3 regions of the Bradyrhizobium sp. SZCCHNRI20481 genome follow, and region 2 is predicted to be linked to each of the others. Evidence: predicted binding sites of a transcription regulator. Region 2 holds the regulator's gene; each other region holds the start of a gene.
What was found. Region 2 encodes HrcA, which represses chaperone genes, less so after heat shock. Its sites were predicted from a motif close to GTTAGCACTCNCNNNNNGNGAGTGCTAAC; they were not measured.
Positions count from the first base shown of each region.

Region 1: groES (co-chaperone GroES) is a predicted target of HrcA. The motif match lies at 3,580-3,608, and genes of this name have one in related genera.
Region 3: QX132_RS20720 (co-chaperone GroES) is a predicted target of HrcA. The motif match lies at 2,972-3,000, and genes of this name have one in related genera.

Region 1 covers NZ_JAUEUE010000014.1:157,722-162,650, reverse strand. The annotation lists gene QX132_RS23170 (RtcB family protein) at 1-437, shown strand, start outside; gene QX132_RS23165 (2OG-Fe(II) oxygenase) at 591-1,163, shown strand; gene groL (chaperonin GroEL) at 1,493-3,133, opposite strand; gene groES (co-chaperone GroES) at 3,222-3,536, opposite strand; gene QX132_RS23150 (usg protein) at 3,916-4,200, shown strand; gene QX132_RS23145 (cupin domain-containing protein) at 4,388-4,929, shown strand, end outside.
Region 2 covers NZ_JAUEUE010000025.1:37,678-42,606, forward strand. The annotation lists gene QX132_RS31315 (hypothetical protein) at 61-996, shown strand; gene grpE (nucleotide exchange factor GrpE) at 1,161-1,781, opposite strand; gene hrcA (heat-inducible transcriptional repressor HrcA) at 1,914-3,002, opposite strand; gene rph (ribonuclease PH) at 3,187-3,900, shown strand; gene rdgB (RdgB/HAM1 family non-canonical purine NTP pyrophosphatase) at 3,897-4,541, shown strand; gene hemW (radical SAM family heme chaperone HemW) at 4,528-4,929, shown strand, end outside.
Region 3 covers NZ_JAUEUE010000012.1:160,176-165,104, forward strand. The annotation lists gene QX132_RS20700 (NAD(P)-dependent oxidoreductase) at 1-694, shown strand, start outside; gene QX132_RS20705 (hypothetical protein) at 843-1,382, opposite strand; gene QX132_RS20710 (Hsp20 family protein) at 1,473-1,922, opposite strand; gene QX132_RS20715 (hypothetical protein) at 2,156-2,386, opposite strand; gene QX132_RS20720 (co-chaperone GroES) at 2,529-2,858, opposite strand; gene QX132_RS20725 (trypsin-like peptidase domain-containing protein) at 3,080-4,174, shown strand; gene QX132_RS20730 (GGDEF domain-containing protein) at 4,320-4,929, shown strand, end outside.

The sequences.
Region 1 (4,929 bases), on a different contig from region 2:
TGCACAACCACCACAACTATGCCTGGCGTGAGACCCATGACGGGCGTGACCTGTGGGTGGTGCGCAAGGGCGCGACGCCGGCCTTTCCGGGTCAGCGCGGCTTTGTCGGCGGCTCGATGGGCGACGACGCGGTCATCATCGAGGGTGTGGAGTCGGAGGAGGCCAAGGCCTCGCTGTACTCCACGGTGCACGGCGCCGGGCGGCTGTTCGGGCGCAGGGAGGCCAAGCGGCGCTTCACGCGCGACGAGATGGACGCCTGGCTGCAGGGCCGCGGCGTCACCCTGATCGGCGCCGATCTCGACGAGAGCCCGATGGCTTATCGTCGTTTGCCCGAGGTGCTGGCCGAGCACGCCGGCTCGGTGAGGGTGGTGCATACGCTGCGGCCGTTCGCCGTGGTGATGGCGGGCGAGGGCGAGTTCGATCCGTTCAAGGATTGAGCGCGCCCTCGTAGCTCGCATGAGCGCAAGCGACATGCGAGTCCGCACGTGCAGTTCGTGAGACCCCGGATGTCGCTCCGGCCTGCGCCCGCAAGGCGCCGGCCTTTGCTCATCCGGGCTACGCGATTGCGCAACGATGACGGAGACACGATCATGACCGAGATGACCTGGCACGCCGACAATATCGAGACGATTGCGAACTTCTTCTCCACTGCCGAGTGCGAGGACTACATCCGCTTGGGCGAGCAGATGGGCTTCGAGGAGGCGACGTTGTTCGCGCCGCGCAGCGTCAAGGACTATCGCAACAACGATCGCGTCATCGTCGACGATACCGAGCGCGCGCAAGGGCTCTATCAGCGGCTCGCCGGCCATCTCGCACCGTCGTTCCAGCATCGCTGGCAGCCGGTCGGGCTGAACGAGCGGCTGCGGCTGTATCGCTATGATGTCGGACAGAAGTTCGAATGGCATCGCGACGGCCATTTCGAGCGTGACGATGGCGAGCGCAGCCAGTTCACCTTCATGATCTATCTGAACGATGATTTCGAAGGTGGCACGACGTCGTTCTGCGACGACACCGGCCTGATGCCGGATGGTCCGTTCCGGATCATTCCGAAGAAAGGCATGGCGCTGCTGTTCCATCACCCGATCATGCATCGCGGCGATCCCGTGACGAAGGGGCGCAAATACGTGCTGCGGACGGACGTGATGTATCGGCGGAGCAGGTGAGGGGGCGCGTCGCACAAGGCGCGCGCTCTCCGTTCGTCACTCCGGGGCGCGCGTAGCGCGAGCCCGGAATCCATAGCCACAGGCCGTCGCGTGGTGCGAGGTGCTTGTGGCGTCTGTCTTCGACCAATCACCGCTCGGGCTATGGATTCCGGGCTCATTCGCGCTGCTCCAAAATGGCTTCGCCATCTAGCGCTTGAACGCCCCGGAATGACGGCAGACAGGAGTTTAGCGACGAAGCCCGCATGAGCCCCGGCGACATTCGGGCCCCGGCGAAACAAAAAGGGCGCGGCTTTCGCCGCGCCCTTCGTATCTCTTGAGGAGGCTGGACCTTAGAAGTCCATGCCGCCCATGCCGCCGCCCGGAGGCATTGCGGGGCCGCCGGCGTTCTTCTTCGGCAGCTCGGCGACCATGGCTTCGGTCGTGATCAGCAGCGCAGCCACGGAGGCGGCGTTCTGGATCGCGGCGCGAACCACCTTGGTCGGGTCGATGATGCCCTTGGAGACCAGGTTGCCGTACTCGCCGGTCTGGCTGTCGAAGCCGTAGGCGTACTGGTCCTTCTCCAAGATCTTGCCGACGATCACCGAGCCGTCCTCGCCCGCGTTGATCGCGATCTGGCGGGCCGGGGCGGAGAGCGCCTTGCGGACGATCTCGATGCCGGTCTTCTGGTCGTCGTTCTTGGTGCGCAGGCCCTTGAGCTGCTCGGAAGCCCGGAGCAGGGCGACGCCGCCGCCCGGCAGGATGCCTTCCTCGACAGCCGCGCGGGTCGCATGCATCGCGTCATCCACGCGATCCTTGCGCTCCTTGACCTCGATCTCGGTCGCGCCGCCGACGCGGATCACCGCGACGCCGCCGGCGAGCTTGGCCAGACGCTCCTGCAGCTTCTCACGGTCGTAGTCCGAGGTGGTCTCCTCGATCTGCGCCTTGATCTGCTGAACGCGCGCCTCGATGTCGGCCTTCTTGCCGGCGCCGTTGACGATCGTGGTGTTCTCCTTGTCGATCATCACCTTCTTGGCGCGACCGAGCATGGCGAGCGTGACGTTCTCGAGCTTGATGCCGAGATCTTCCGAGATCGCCTGGCCACCGGTCAGGATCGCGATGTCCTGCAGCATGGCCTTGCGGCGATCGCCGAAGCCCGGAGCCTTGACGGCCGCGACCTTCAGGCCGCCACGCAGGCGGTTGACGACCAGGGTGGCCAGCGCCTCGCCCTCGACGTCCTCGGCGACGATGACCAGCGGCTTGCCGGTCTGCACCACGGCCTCGAGCAGCGGCAGCAGCTCGTTCAGCGAGGAGAGCTTCTTCTCGTTGATCAGGATGTAGGCGTCATCCATCTCGACGCGCATCTTGTCGGCGTTGGTGACGAAGTAGGGCGAGATGTAGCCGCGGTCGAACTGCATGCCCTCGACGACGTCGAGCTCGGTCTCTAGCGACTTGGCTTCCTCGACGGTGATGACACCCTCGTTGCCGACCTTCTTCATGGCGTCGGCGAGGAACTTGCCGATCTCGGCGTCGCCGTTGGCGGAGATGGTGCCGACCTGGGCGATCTCGTCGTTCGACGTGACCTTCTTGGAGTTCTTGACGAGATCGGCGACGACCGCTTCGACCGCGAGGTCGATGCCGCGCTTCAGATCCATCGGGTTCATGCCGGCGGCAACCGCCTTGGCGCCTTCGCGCACGATGGCCTGGGCCAGCACGGTCGCGGTGGTGGTGCCGTCGCCGGCCGCATCAGCGGACTTGGAGGCGACTTCGCGCACCATCTGCGCGCCCATGTTCTCGAACTTGTCGTCGAGCTCGATCTCCTTGGCGACGGTGACGCCGTCCTTGGTGATGCGGGGAGCGCCGAACGACTTGTCGAGGACGACGTTGCGGCCCTTCGGGCCGAGCGTGACCTTGACGGCATTGGCGAGGATGTCCACGCCGCGCAGCATGCGATCGCGGGCGTCGACGCCGAACTTAACGTCTTTTGCTGACATATTGGGTTTCCCTGAGTTGAATTGGTCGTCTCACCCTGGGCAGGGCGCCCGCAGGCGCTCCTCAGGGTGAGCGTTGAGCGGGTTGGGCTTAGGCGGCCTTCTTCTTCGACGCGGTGTCGGTGAGCACGCCCATGATGTCGCTTTCCTTCATGATCAGCAGCTCCTGGCCGTCGATCTTGACCTCGGTGCCCGACCACTTGCCGAACAACACGCGATCACCGACCTGGACGTCGAGCGGGACCAGCTTGCCGCTCTCGTCGCGGGCGCCCGGGCCCACCGCGATCACTTCACCCTGCGAGGGCTTCTCCTTGGCCGAGTCGGGGATGATGATGCCGCCAGCGGTCTTCTCTTCGGCGTCGATGCGCTTGACCACGACGCGGTCGTGAAGCGGACGGAAAGCCATACAGTCCTCCTAAGCTATTGAGGCGATTGTCAATTTCTGGAATTTTGGCAGTCGGTGCCAGCGAGTGCCAGCACGTGGGCTGGATTTAGGGGAGAGCATTCAGCCGGACAAGGGCTTGTAGCAGAAAAATTAGCAGTCAACTGCGGGCTCTGCCAAAGCGTTCCGATAGCGTTAACAAGAGCGGAACGAACCATGAAACCCCGTATTAGCACCTGGGCTAAGTGGCTGCTAATGCAGCATTTTTCAACATGTCGTTAAACATTTAAGCTTGAGATGGGTTGAGGACATGCGTCACATTTCTTGGCAGTGAGCGCATCTTTGCCGGGTGGCTCCATCCCGGTTGGCCACACGGACATGCGCTCCAGAAACGGAGGTTGGCATGGTGTCGAAGGTTGAGGTTTCCGAGGACTTTCGGAAACAGGTGCTGGGTTACGGGCTGACGACGGCGCAGATCCTGTATCGGATGCCGGATCACCGCTCGCTGCTGCAGACCTACGTCTGGCAGAACTACGACCTGTTTCCGAAATTCCCCGCGCTGCAGGACTTCCTCGCGTTCTGGCAGGAGAAGATCGAGGGTCCACTGTACTCGGTCACGGTGGCGCATTCCAAGCTGATCAAGCCGGCCGAGCTGCGCGCCGTCGACGGCGTGTTCCGGCTGCATTGAGGCCGACGCGTAGCCCGGATGAGCGAAGCGATATCCGGGTTCAACGCGCACGCGCGTGAGTCCCCGGATGTCGTTTCGCTCATCCGGGTTAAGCGCTGCCTCGGCCCTGTTGAGGTCGTCGATCGGTCGACCCGCAAAGCGGCAGGTTGTGCTATCCTCGCGTGCGAGGACACGCAGGGAGAGCGCCATGGCCAAGAAGAGCCGCACCGCCAAATCAGCATCACGCGCCGCCGCGAAAGCCGCGCCGCGAAAAACCGCAAAGACAAAGCCGACGGCGAAGACCGCCTTCGCGGCGCCTGCCAAGCCGGGAAGGGTGGCGAAACCCTCGGCGCGCAAGGCGCTCGCGAGCAAGGGGCGACCAGCGCCGGCGCCGCGCCGGCGCAAACAGAAGGTCGCCATCAGCCATCACCGCGAGGAGGACTTCAAGGCCGACGGCCTGCGCGCCTATGCTGTTTACCGCGACCTCGGCATCGCCGACGCGACGCACGGTTTGGCGCGCGCGCATGTCATCCGCATGCTGCCGCCGTGCAATCCGCAGGAAGTCTCCAAGCTGCACACCCATGCGGTCGACTTCCAGATGGTCTATGTGCTCAAGGGCTGGGTGAAGAGCTACCTCGAAGGCGTCGGCGAGACGCTGATGCAGGAGGGCAGTTGCTGGACCCAGCCGCCGAAGATCCGGCACATGATCCTCGACTATTCCGACGACGTCGAGCTGCTGGAAGTGATCCT
Region 2 (4,929 bases):
ACGCTGGCGAGGACCCCCGACCGCCTCGGCGCGAGGCCTCGGTCAACGAGGCAATGTTTGATGATGATCGTTCGATTCTTCGCCGCGGCTACCCTGCTGATGTCGCTGCTGCACTCCGCCATGGCCGCCGAAGCCATATTTCCGCCCGGCGTCCGCATCGGGCTCGCGCCGCTGGTGGGGCTCGCCAAGGCCAAGACGTTTTCCGGCTTCGAAACCGAGGACCAGAGCGTCAAGGTGCTGCTGACCGAACTGCCGGCGGCCGCCTATGGCGAGGTGAAGAATGCGTTTACCGCCAATCCCGCCGGGACCGGCAGCGTCAAGCCGGAGAGCATCGAGACCGCCGCCGGCACCGCCTACTACACGGTTGAGAACGGTCGGGATGGCGCCACGCCGGTGCGGCGCTACTCGATGATCCTGCCCGGCAACGGCTTCTCCGGCTACGTGGCCGTGCAGATCCCGGAGACCGCGAGCCGGATCTACACCGACGATGCCGTGCGTCAGATGTTCGCCTCCGCCGTCGTCCGCAAGGACGTTCCCGTCGACGAGCAGCTCGCGATGATGCCGTTCAAGGTGACCGAGCTCTCCGGGTTCAAGACCATCCGCACGCTCGGGCCGGGTGCCTTGATCCTGGCCGACGGCGAAGAGGACAAGGGCTTCGAAGCCGCGCCCTTCGTGGTGATCGGGCTCGTGGCCGGGGTGGCCCCGGAGGCGGGCGACCGCGCGCGTGTCGCCCAGCAGGCGGCCACCACCATTCCGGGCGTCCGCGAAGCGCGCATCACGATGTCCGAGCCGATCCGCATCGACGGCCAGCCGGCCTACGAGACCCGGCTCGAAGCCACCAGCGGCAAGGACAATACGCCGGTGACCGTGGTGCAATGGCTGCGCTTCGGCGGGCCGAATACGCTGCGGATCATCGGCAGCGCGCCGCGCGATCAGTGGTCGGTAGCCTTCCCGCGCTTCCGCGCCGTCCGCGACGGCATCCAGCCGAGAGGCTGAGCCCAACTCGGTATCCGGACGCCGCGGTCTCATCGGCCGCGGTCCACTTGCCGCGACATGAACTACAAACTCGCGCCGACAAACAAGAAGCCACGGGCATCACCGCCCGTGGCTTCTTCGTTGGACTGACAGGACGGCAGGAGAAGGCCTGCCTATGCTCGCCGTCACGCGGCGCTGTTCGACTGATCGTTGCTCGGCGCGGGCGCCGCCTTCGCGCCACCCTTGGACACGCCGACCAGCGCGGGACGCAGGATGCGCTCGCCGATCATGAAGCCGGCCTGCACGACCTGCACCACGGTGCCCGACGGCACCGACGAATCCGGGACCTCGTACATCGCCTGCTGGAAGTTGGGGTCGAACTTCTGTCCCGTCGGATCGAACTTCTTGACGCCGTTCTTCTCCAGCGTGTTGAGCAGCGAGCGCTCGGTCAGCTCGACGCCCTCGATCAACGATTTGAGGCCTGCATCGGCATTGGCGCGTGTCTCGGCCGGCACGGCATCGAGCGCGCGCTGCAGATTGTCGGCGATGTCGAGCACGTCGCGCGCGAAGCCGGTGATGCCGTACATGCGTGCATCGGCGACTTCACGGGCCGTCCGCTTGCGCAGGTTCTCCATCTCCGCCAGCGTGCGCAGCATCTTGTCGCGCGCGTCGGCCGCCTCCTTGGCAAGGGCCTCGGCCGAGCCGGTCTCAGGATCGTCGGGCATGATGTAGGGCTTGGAGACGACGGGGTCGCTGGCCTGCGCCGGGTTTTCCGGATCATTCTTGTGCAGGTCGGGATCGGTCATGGACAGACTCGCAAGTTCGGCTGACGGGTTTTGGGGGTATGGGGCGGGATATCGTGCTTTGAACGTCGAAAATCAAGCGCAGCCTGACCATCGCGCCCGGAGGCGCTGTCCGCGGGTTAATCATGTCACGCGTCAGCCGCCCAGCAGCCGGCTGACCAGACGCGCGGCATAATCGACCGTCGGGATCACCCGGGCATAGTTGAGCCGGGTCGGACCGATGACGCCGAGCACGCCGACGATGCGACCCGTGGCGTCGGAATAGGGCGATACGATCGTCGACGAGCCCGACAGCGAGAACAGCTTGTTTTCCGAGCCGATGAAGATGCGGACACCTTCCGCGCTCTCTGCCCGTCCAAGGAGATCGACGACGCCGCGCTTGGTCTCGAGATCGTCGAACAGCCGCCGCACGCGCTCGAGATCTTCGAGCGCATGCAAGTCCTCGAGCAGGTTGGCGTGGCCGCGCACGATGAGCTGCCGCTCGTCGCTGTCCCCTCCGGACCAGCTCGCGACACCGGCGGCGATCACCTTCTGCGTCAGCAGGTCGAGCTCGGCGCGATCATGCGCCAGCGCCGTCTCGAGCTCGAGCCGTGCTTCCGCCAGCGTCCGGCCTCTGATGCGGGCATTGAGGAAATTCGACGCCTCAGTCAGCGCCGAGGATGGCACGCCCGGCGGCAGAACCAGAACCCGGTTCTCGACCTGCCCGTCCTCGCCCACCAGCACGACCAGCGCACGCTCGGGCTCGAGCCTGACGAACTCGATGTGCTTCAGCCGGGTGTTGGATTTGGCGGTCAGAACCACGGCAGCGGCACGGGTCAGACCCGACAGCCGGGTCAGCGCCTCGTCCAGGGCGGCCTCGACCGATTGCGCCCGCCCGACCGCGGCGAGCTGGCTCTGGATCGATTGCTGCTCAGCCTCGGTCATGTCGCCGACCTGCATCAGGGCATCGACGAAGAAACGCAGGCCGGCCTCGGTCGGCAGCCGGCCGGCCGAGGTGTGCGGCGCGTAGATCAGGCCGAGCTGCTCGAGATCGGCCATGACGTTGCGCACCGAGGCCGGCGACAGCGGAACCGCGATCAGCCGCGAAATGTTGCGCGAGCCGACCGGCTCGCCGGTCGCCAGATAGCTTTCGACGATCTGCCGGAAGATCTCGCGCGAGCGCTCGTTGAGCTGCGCCAGACCGGCCGGCGGTGTCATCAGGTTGATCGGATCGTGGTGGGCCACCAGATGCTCTCCTCGCAGCTGCCTATAATGTGTCCATGCGGCGGCTCGGTGGCAAGCCGGTCGTCGCGCGCTCTCGGGCGCGACGAGGCCATGATAAACCCTTGATAAGCCCTTGCCGCTGCCGGTCGCGGCTCCTACAAGGCCGGTCAAAGTCGGTCTTTCGCGCGCTTTCACGGAGAGAATCATGCGGCCGAGCCGCCGTGCACCGGATGAACTGCGGGCCGTGAGCCTGGAACGCGGCGTCGTCAAATACGCCGAGGGCTCCTGCCTGGTGAAGTTCGGCGACACCCATGTGCTGGTCACCGCCACGCTGGAGGACCGGCTGCCGCCCTGGCTCAAGGGCCAGGGGCGCGGCTGGATCACGGCCGAATACGGCATGCTGCCGCGCGCCACGCTGGAACGGACCCGGCGCGAGGCCTCCGCCGGCAAGCAGACCGGTCGCACCGTCGAGATCCAGCGTCTGATCGGCCGCTCGCTGCGCACCGCGATCGACCTGGAAGCGCTCGGCGAGCGCCAGATCACGGTCGATTGCGACGTGCTGCAGGCCGACGGCGGCACGCGCACGGCGTCGATCACCGGCGCCTGGGTGGCGCTGGCCGACTGCATCAAGTGGATGAAGTCGCGCAACATGATCAAGACCGAGGTGCTGCGCGCCAACGTCGCCGCGATCTCCTGCGGCATCTACAACGGCACGCCGGTGCTGGATCTCGACTACGCCGAGGATTCCGAGGCGGAGACCGACGCCAATTTCGTCATGACCGGCGACGGCCGCATCATCGAGGTGCAGGGCACGGCGGAGAAGACGCCGTTCACCGAGGCCGAGCTCCTGGCGCTGATGGCACTGGCCCGCAAGGGCGTGGCGCGACTGGTCGACCTGCAGAAGATGGCGGTCGCGTGAGTAGCGGTCATCGCAAGCTCACGGGGCGCCTCGTCATCGCGACCCACAATCCCGGCAAGCTTGCCGAGATGCGGGAGCTGCTCGCTCCCCATGGCGTCGAGGCGGTGTCGGCCGGCGATCTCGGCCTGGACGAGCCGGACGAGACCGGCGAGACCTTCCAGGCCAACGCCCGCATCAAGGCGGTCGCCGCGGCCAAGGCCGCGCAGCTTCCTGCCTTTGCCGACGATTCCGGCATCGTGGTTCATGCGCTCGATGGGGCGCCGGGGATCTATTCGGCGCGCTGGGCCGGACCGGACAAGGATTTCACCAGCGCGATGGCGCGGATCGAGCGCCTGCTGCAGGAGCGGGGCGCGAGGAGTGCCGACAAGCGCACCGCCCATTTCGTCTCGGCGCTGTGCGTGGCGTGGCCGGACGGTCATGTCGAGGAGGTCGAGGCGCGGGTCGACGGCGCCCTGGTCTGGCCGCCGCGCGGCACGGCCGGCTTCGGCTACGACCCGATGTTCCTGCCCGAGGGGCACGACCGGACCTTCGGCGAGATGACCAGCATCGAGAAGCATGGCCTGCCGCCGCTCGGGCTCGGCCTGTCGCACCGGGCGCGCGCCTTTGTGAAGCTCGCGGAGATCTGCCTTGACCAGCGCTGACAGCGAAGCGTTCGGCGTCTATGTGCACTGGCCGTTCTGCCTGTCGAAATGTCCGTATTGCGACTTCAACAGCCACGTCCGGCATGCCGCCATCGATCAGGACCGCTTCGCCCGCGCCTTTGCGCAGGAGATCGCGACCACGGCCGCCCGCATCGGGCCGCGCACCGTCACGTCGATTTTTCTCGGCGGCGGCACGCCGTCGCTGATGCAGCCGCAGACGGTCGGCGCCATTCTCGACGCGATCGGCAAGCACTGGCACGTCGCTGGCGATGTCGAGGTGTCACTCGAAGCCAATCCGACCAGCGTCGAGGCGACACGCTTTGCCGGCTATCGCGCCGCCGGCGTCAACCGGGTCTCGCTCGGCGTCCAGGCGATGGACGATGCGTCG
Region 3 (4,929 bases), on a different contig from region 2:
AGGCTTCGTCTACACCAGCACGACGAGCGTCTTCGGCGACGCGCTGGTGCCGCCGCCGGGGCAGCCGGCCGCCTGGATCACCGAGCAGGTCACGCCGGTGCCGAAGAACATCTACGGCGTCACCAAGGCCGCCGCCGAGGACCTCTGTCAGCTGTTCGCGCGCAATGACGGCCTGCCCGTCACCGTCCTGCGCGTCTCGCGCTTCTTCCCCGAGCAGGACGACGATCCGGCAACGCGTGCGCGGCGCGCTGACGCCAATATCAAGCTGAACGAGTTCCTGGCGCGCCGGGTCGACATCGAGGACGCGGTCGAGGCGCATCTTTGTGCGCTGGCGCGCATGCCCGCGGGATTTGCAGAGTACATCATCAGCGCGACGACGCCGTTCACGCCCGCCGATGCCGCCGAGTTGCGCAGCCGCGCACCGGACGTGCTCCGCCGCATCATCCCGGAGCACGCCGCGATCTATGCCCGGCACGGCTGGACCATGTTCGAGGGCCTCGACCGCGTCTATGTCAACGACAAGGCCCGCCATGAGCTCGGCTGGCGGCCGCGTCATGATTTCCGCGCCGTACTGGCCCGGATCGCAAGCGGCGGCAACATCGCCAGTCCGCTGGCGCAGGTGATCGGCAGCAAGGGCTACCATGACGGCGACGGGACGACGCGTGAGATTGAGGAGCACGCGGTTCCGAAATGAGGTGCCGTCGGCTGTCATGGACAGCGCCGACCGAGGGTGCTACATTTCCGACATCACCCTCTACGCTGTCTGGAATGAAACGCCGCCCAATTCCGGGCGGCGTTTTCGTTATGCGCGGGCTGTTCTCATCCGCGCCGGTCGATCGGGATCAGCAGCGTCCGGCGCGGGCGAAGCCGCGCCGCTCCGGCAGGGGATGCAACTGCTGCAGCTCCTCGGCCAGCCGACGCTCGACAAAGCGGCGCTCATGGTCGGCAAGCCGGGTGGCCAACAGCTTGCGATAGCGCCGCACATTGGCTTCGCGGGAGAACCGCACGCGGGCGGCCGGCCGCATCCGGACGTCTGATCCGGACGCAACGTCCGTTGCCGAGCCATCCGCTTCGACGTCGACGCGCGGAACGATGCGCATGGCGGCCCCGCCGCGCGGGCGCGGTGGCTGATCCTCGCGGTCGAGCTGACGCAGCGCACCGAGCACGTCGGCCAGATGCAGCGGCCTGGAGATGCCGGGAATCTTGCGCAGGCCAGGCTGCGACTCGACGGCATACATGTCCGACGCCCAGGACGACAGGATCAGCCGCTTCTCGGCCAGTGACAGCTTGCGGTCATTCAACAGGTCTGCCGGCGACTCGTAGTGTGAGACCGGATGGAATCCGGCACTGCCGGCGGTGATCGAAAAACGGTGCTCGCTCATGGCGTCTCTCCTCTTCCACTCCTTTCACAAGAGACAGTTGATGCAAGGGCGCGGGCGACATTCCGCCCGCGCCGCAGCTCGAACAAGGCGTCAAGCCGCCTTCTGCTGCGCGATCTGCTCGACCGGTGCCGTGCCGATGGCAATGCGGCGGGGCTTCATCGCCTCGGGGATCTCGCGTACCAGCTCGATCCGCAGCAGGCCGTTGTCGAACGCCGCGTTCGTCACCTGCACGTAGTCGGCGAGATTGAACTGCCGCTTGAAGGGACGCGACGAGATGCCCTGATAGAGATATTCGCGGGTCTCCTTGTCGGCCTTGCGCCCTTCCACCGTGAGCACGTTGTGCTCGGCGGTGATGGACAGCTCGTCCGGGGCGAAGCCTGCCAGCGCCAGCGAAATCTGGTAGCGGTCGTCGCCGAGCCGCTCGATGTTGTACGGGGGATAGTTGTCCTCGACCGCGCGCTGGGTCTCGTCGAGCAGGTCGAACAGACGGTCGAAGCCGATGGTCGAACGCCACAGCGGAGAGAAGTCGTAGGTCCTCATAGCCAAGTCCTCCTAAGAGCAAGATGGATACGAAGGAGCGCCGAGCCGATGCAAACTTCAAAGTCCCAGAAACTTCTGAGTATCAGACGACCGGTCAGCGCCCAGATATCGACCGGGCCCTTACGGCACCCGGCGCCGCCGAAGCGGCAGCAGACGACTTAGAACAGCCGACATCCGTTTCAAGAGGAAAAATCGAATTTTTTGTCGCAGCCTCTATCGCAGCGCAACACCCGTCAGGCGGCCACGGCGGACAGCCGTTGCAGCCGCATCGTCGCCTCCCGGAGCACGCTGACCAGCCGGTCGCGCTCGCGCTGGTCGATGTCGCCACGCGACAACACGGCCTGGCAGTGTGCCACCACGCGCTGCTCGCTCTCGATCAGGAACCGCGTCAAACGTCTAGGATCACCCATGCTCATGACGGAGGTCGGGTTAGGCGGCGGATGATCGTATTGCCAGGCTGGCATGATCGGGCCTGCGAGCTCGCGCTGCGCTGCTGATGAGACCGGGCGGCGCGACAGCGCTCAACCACACCTCCCGTCGACCGTCGGTCCGTTTACAGCCGGCTCATGAACGCAATTGTGGCCGGTTCTGGACGAACTGCGATCGTCAACCTGATTGATAGCTGCGCGTTGTGGCCGATCCACGACCGGCCGCGGCAGCGATGAGTTGTTTGTAGATATTTCTTTCGCGCAGCCGGGGCCGGGCTGCGACCAGTCCGCTCGGATTCGTGCGATCAGAAGTCCTTCGATGGCGCGGCTTGACGTCGAGGGCGACCTGCTGCCCCTGCTCATTCCGCGCACCTGGACCCGCGGCGACGATCTCGCCCTCCTGCGGCTTCTCCTTGGCGTTGTCGGGAATGATGATGCCGCCCTTGGTCTTCTCCTCGGCATCGATACGGCGCACGAGCACGCGGTCGTGCAATGGACGGAAATGCATGCACATCCTCCTTTACAGATCAGCGATGTCATAAGCCTCGGGTCCATCCGGCCCCCGGGCGAGCAACGACCTAGGAAAGCCGAACTTTTCGTTCAAGAGGGTCACACAAATTTTTTGGCACTCTCGGGGAACGATTGCCAGCGCGGCTCTTGAACCGGGCCGGCTGCTTTCCCAGCTCTGTCGTCGCCAAAAGAACCTGATCGCGCTTGTTGGGGATCACGATGCAGCTTCCGCCTTCTCTTCGGGCCGTCCTGGCGCCTGCCATCCTGTTTTGCCTGATGACCGGGCCCACCCTGGCCCAAATTCCCGATCTCAAGCTCGGCCGGGTGCCGACGCTCGCGCCGCTGGTGAAGGAGGTGACGCCGGCCGTCGTCAACATCTCGGTCGAAGGCAAGGTCCGCCAGGACAACCCACTCTACCAGGACCCGCTGTTCCGCGAGTTCTTCGATGTCCCCAAGCAGGTCGAGAAGCAGATCAGCGCCACCGGCTCGGGCGTCATCGTCGATGCGCAGCGCGGCTACGTCATGACCGCCAATCACGTCGTCGAGCACGTCACGACAGCGCAGATCCGCACCAAGGACGGCCGTAAATTCGCCGCCCGCCTGGTCGGGCGCGATCCTGCCACCGATATCGCGCTGCTGCAGATCAGGGACCCCATCGACCTCAAGACCATCTCGCTTGGCGACAGTGACGCGCTCGAGGTCGGCGACTTCGTGATCGCCGTCGGCAACCCGTTCGGCCTTGGCCAGACTGTCACCTCGGGTCTCGTGAGTGCGCTCGGGCGAACCGGCCTCGGCAAGCAGGGCTACGAGGATTTCATCCAGACCGACGCGGCGATCAATCCCGGAAATTCCGGCGGCGCGCTGATCAATCTGCGCGGCGAGCTGGTCGGCATCAACACGGCGATCATCTCGCCGGGCGGCGGCAATGTCGGCATCGGTTTCGCCGTGCCCATCAACATGGCGCGGCGGGTGATGGAGCAACTGGTCGCCAACGGGCGCGTCGACCGCGGGCGTATCGGCGTGACCCTGCTCGACCTGGACGCGCCGGCCGATGGCCGGATTCAGGGCGCGCGCGTCGCCGACGTGACCGTGGGCTCGCCGGCCGAACGCGCGGGACTGCGCAAGGGCGACATCATCGTGAAAGCGAACGACATGCCGGTGCGCAGCGCCACGCAGGTTCGCAACCTGATCGGCCTCACACCGGTCGGGCAGCGCGTCCGTCTCGTGTTCGAGCGCGACCGCGCGCTCGGCAACGCGACGGTGGAGGTCGCGCCAGTCACCGAAGAACGTGCGCGCGCGAGAACCTCGGGCTGAGAATTCAACTTCTGTTCGCTGTTAGCTGCGCATACCACGTGGAGTAAATTTTTACCGTGCATCAAGCATGCAGCGAGACGCCGATACCTCTCTAAACGCCTGTTAAGTGCCATCGCGCTTATTGCAACCCCGCGGAGGTATTGAAATGCGGGGTGATGGTTTGGCGTTCAGTTTGCCACGCTGGCGCGTGACGCGCTGGCTGGCCGACCCGGGATATCCGGTGTCATCAGATATCCGACTCGCATTGACGGGTGAGCTGTACGGCTGCTGGTCGGTTTTCGCCGGCGGCGCCATCAACACCGTGGCGGTCGCCGCGGCGCTTGCGCTGCGCACGCCGACCGCCCTCTTCATCACATGGTTCGTGATGGAAGTCGTAATCTGCCTGTCGCGGCTGATCGTGATGATCATTGCCTACCGCCGCGCGCGCGAGCGGCTAACGACGCCGACCGACATCCACATCCTGCTGTCGGTGGCCTGGAGCGCCAGCGTCGGCTTCGGCGTCGGCATCAGCCTGGCGTCGGGCGACTGGGTCGCCGCGTCACTCACCTGCATCTCGTCGGCCGCCATGGTGGGCGGCATCTGCTTTCGCAATTTCAGCGCGCCGCGCCTCGTCGGCACCATGATCCTGTTCAGCATCGGCCCGGTGATCCCGGGCGTCGCGACGTCGCATGAGCCGCTGTTGTTCGCGATGTATCTGCAGATGCCGGTCTACTTCCTCGCCATGACCGGCGCGGCGTTCCGGCTCAACAAGATGC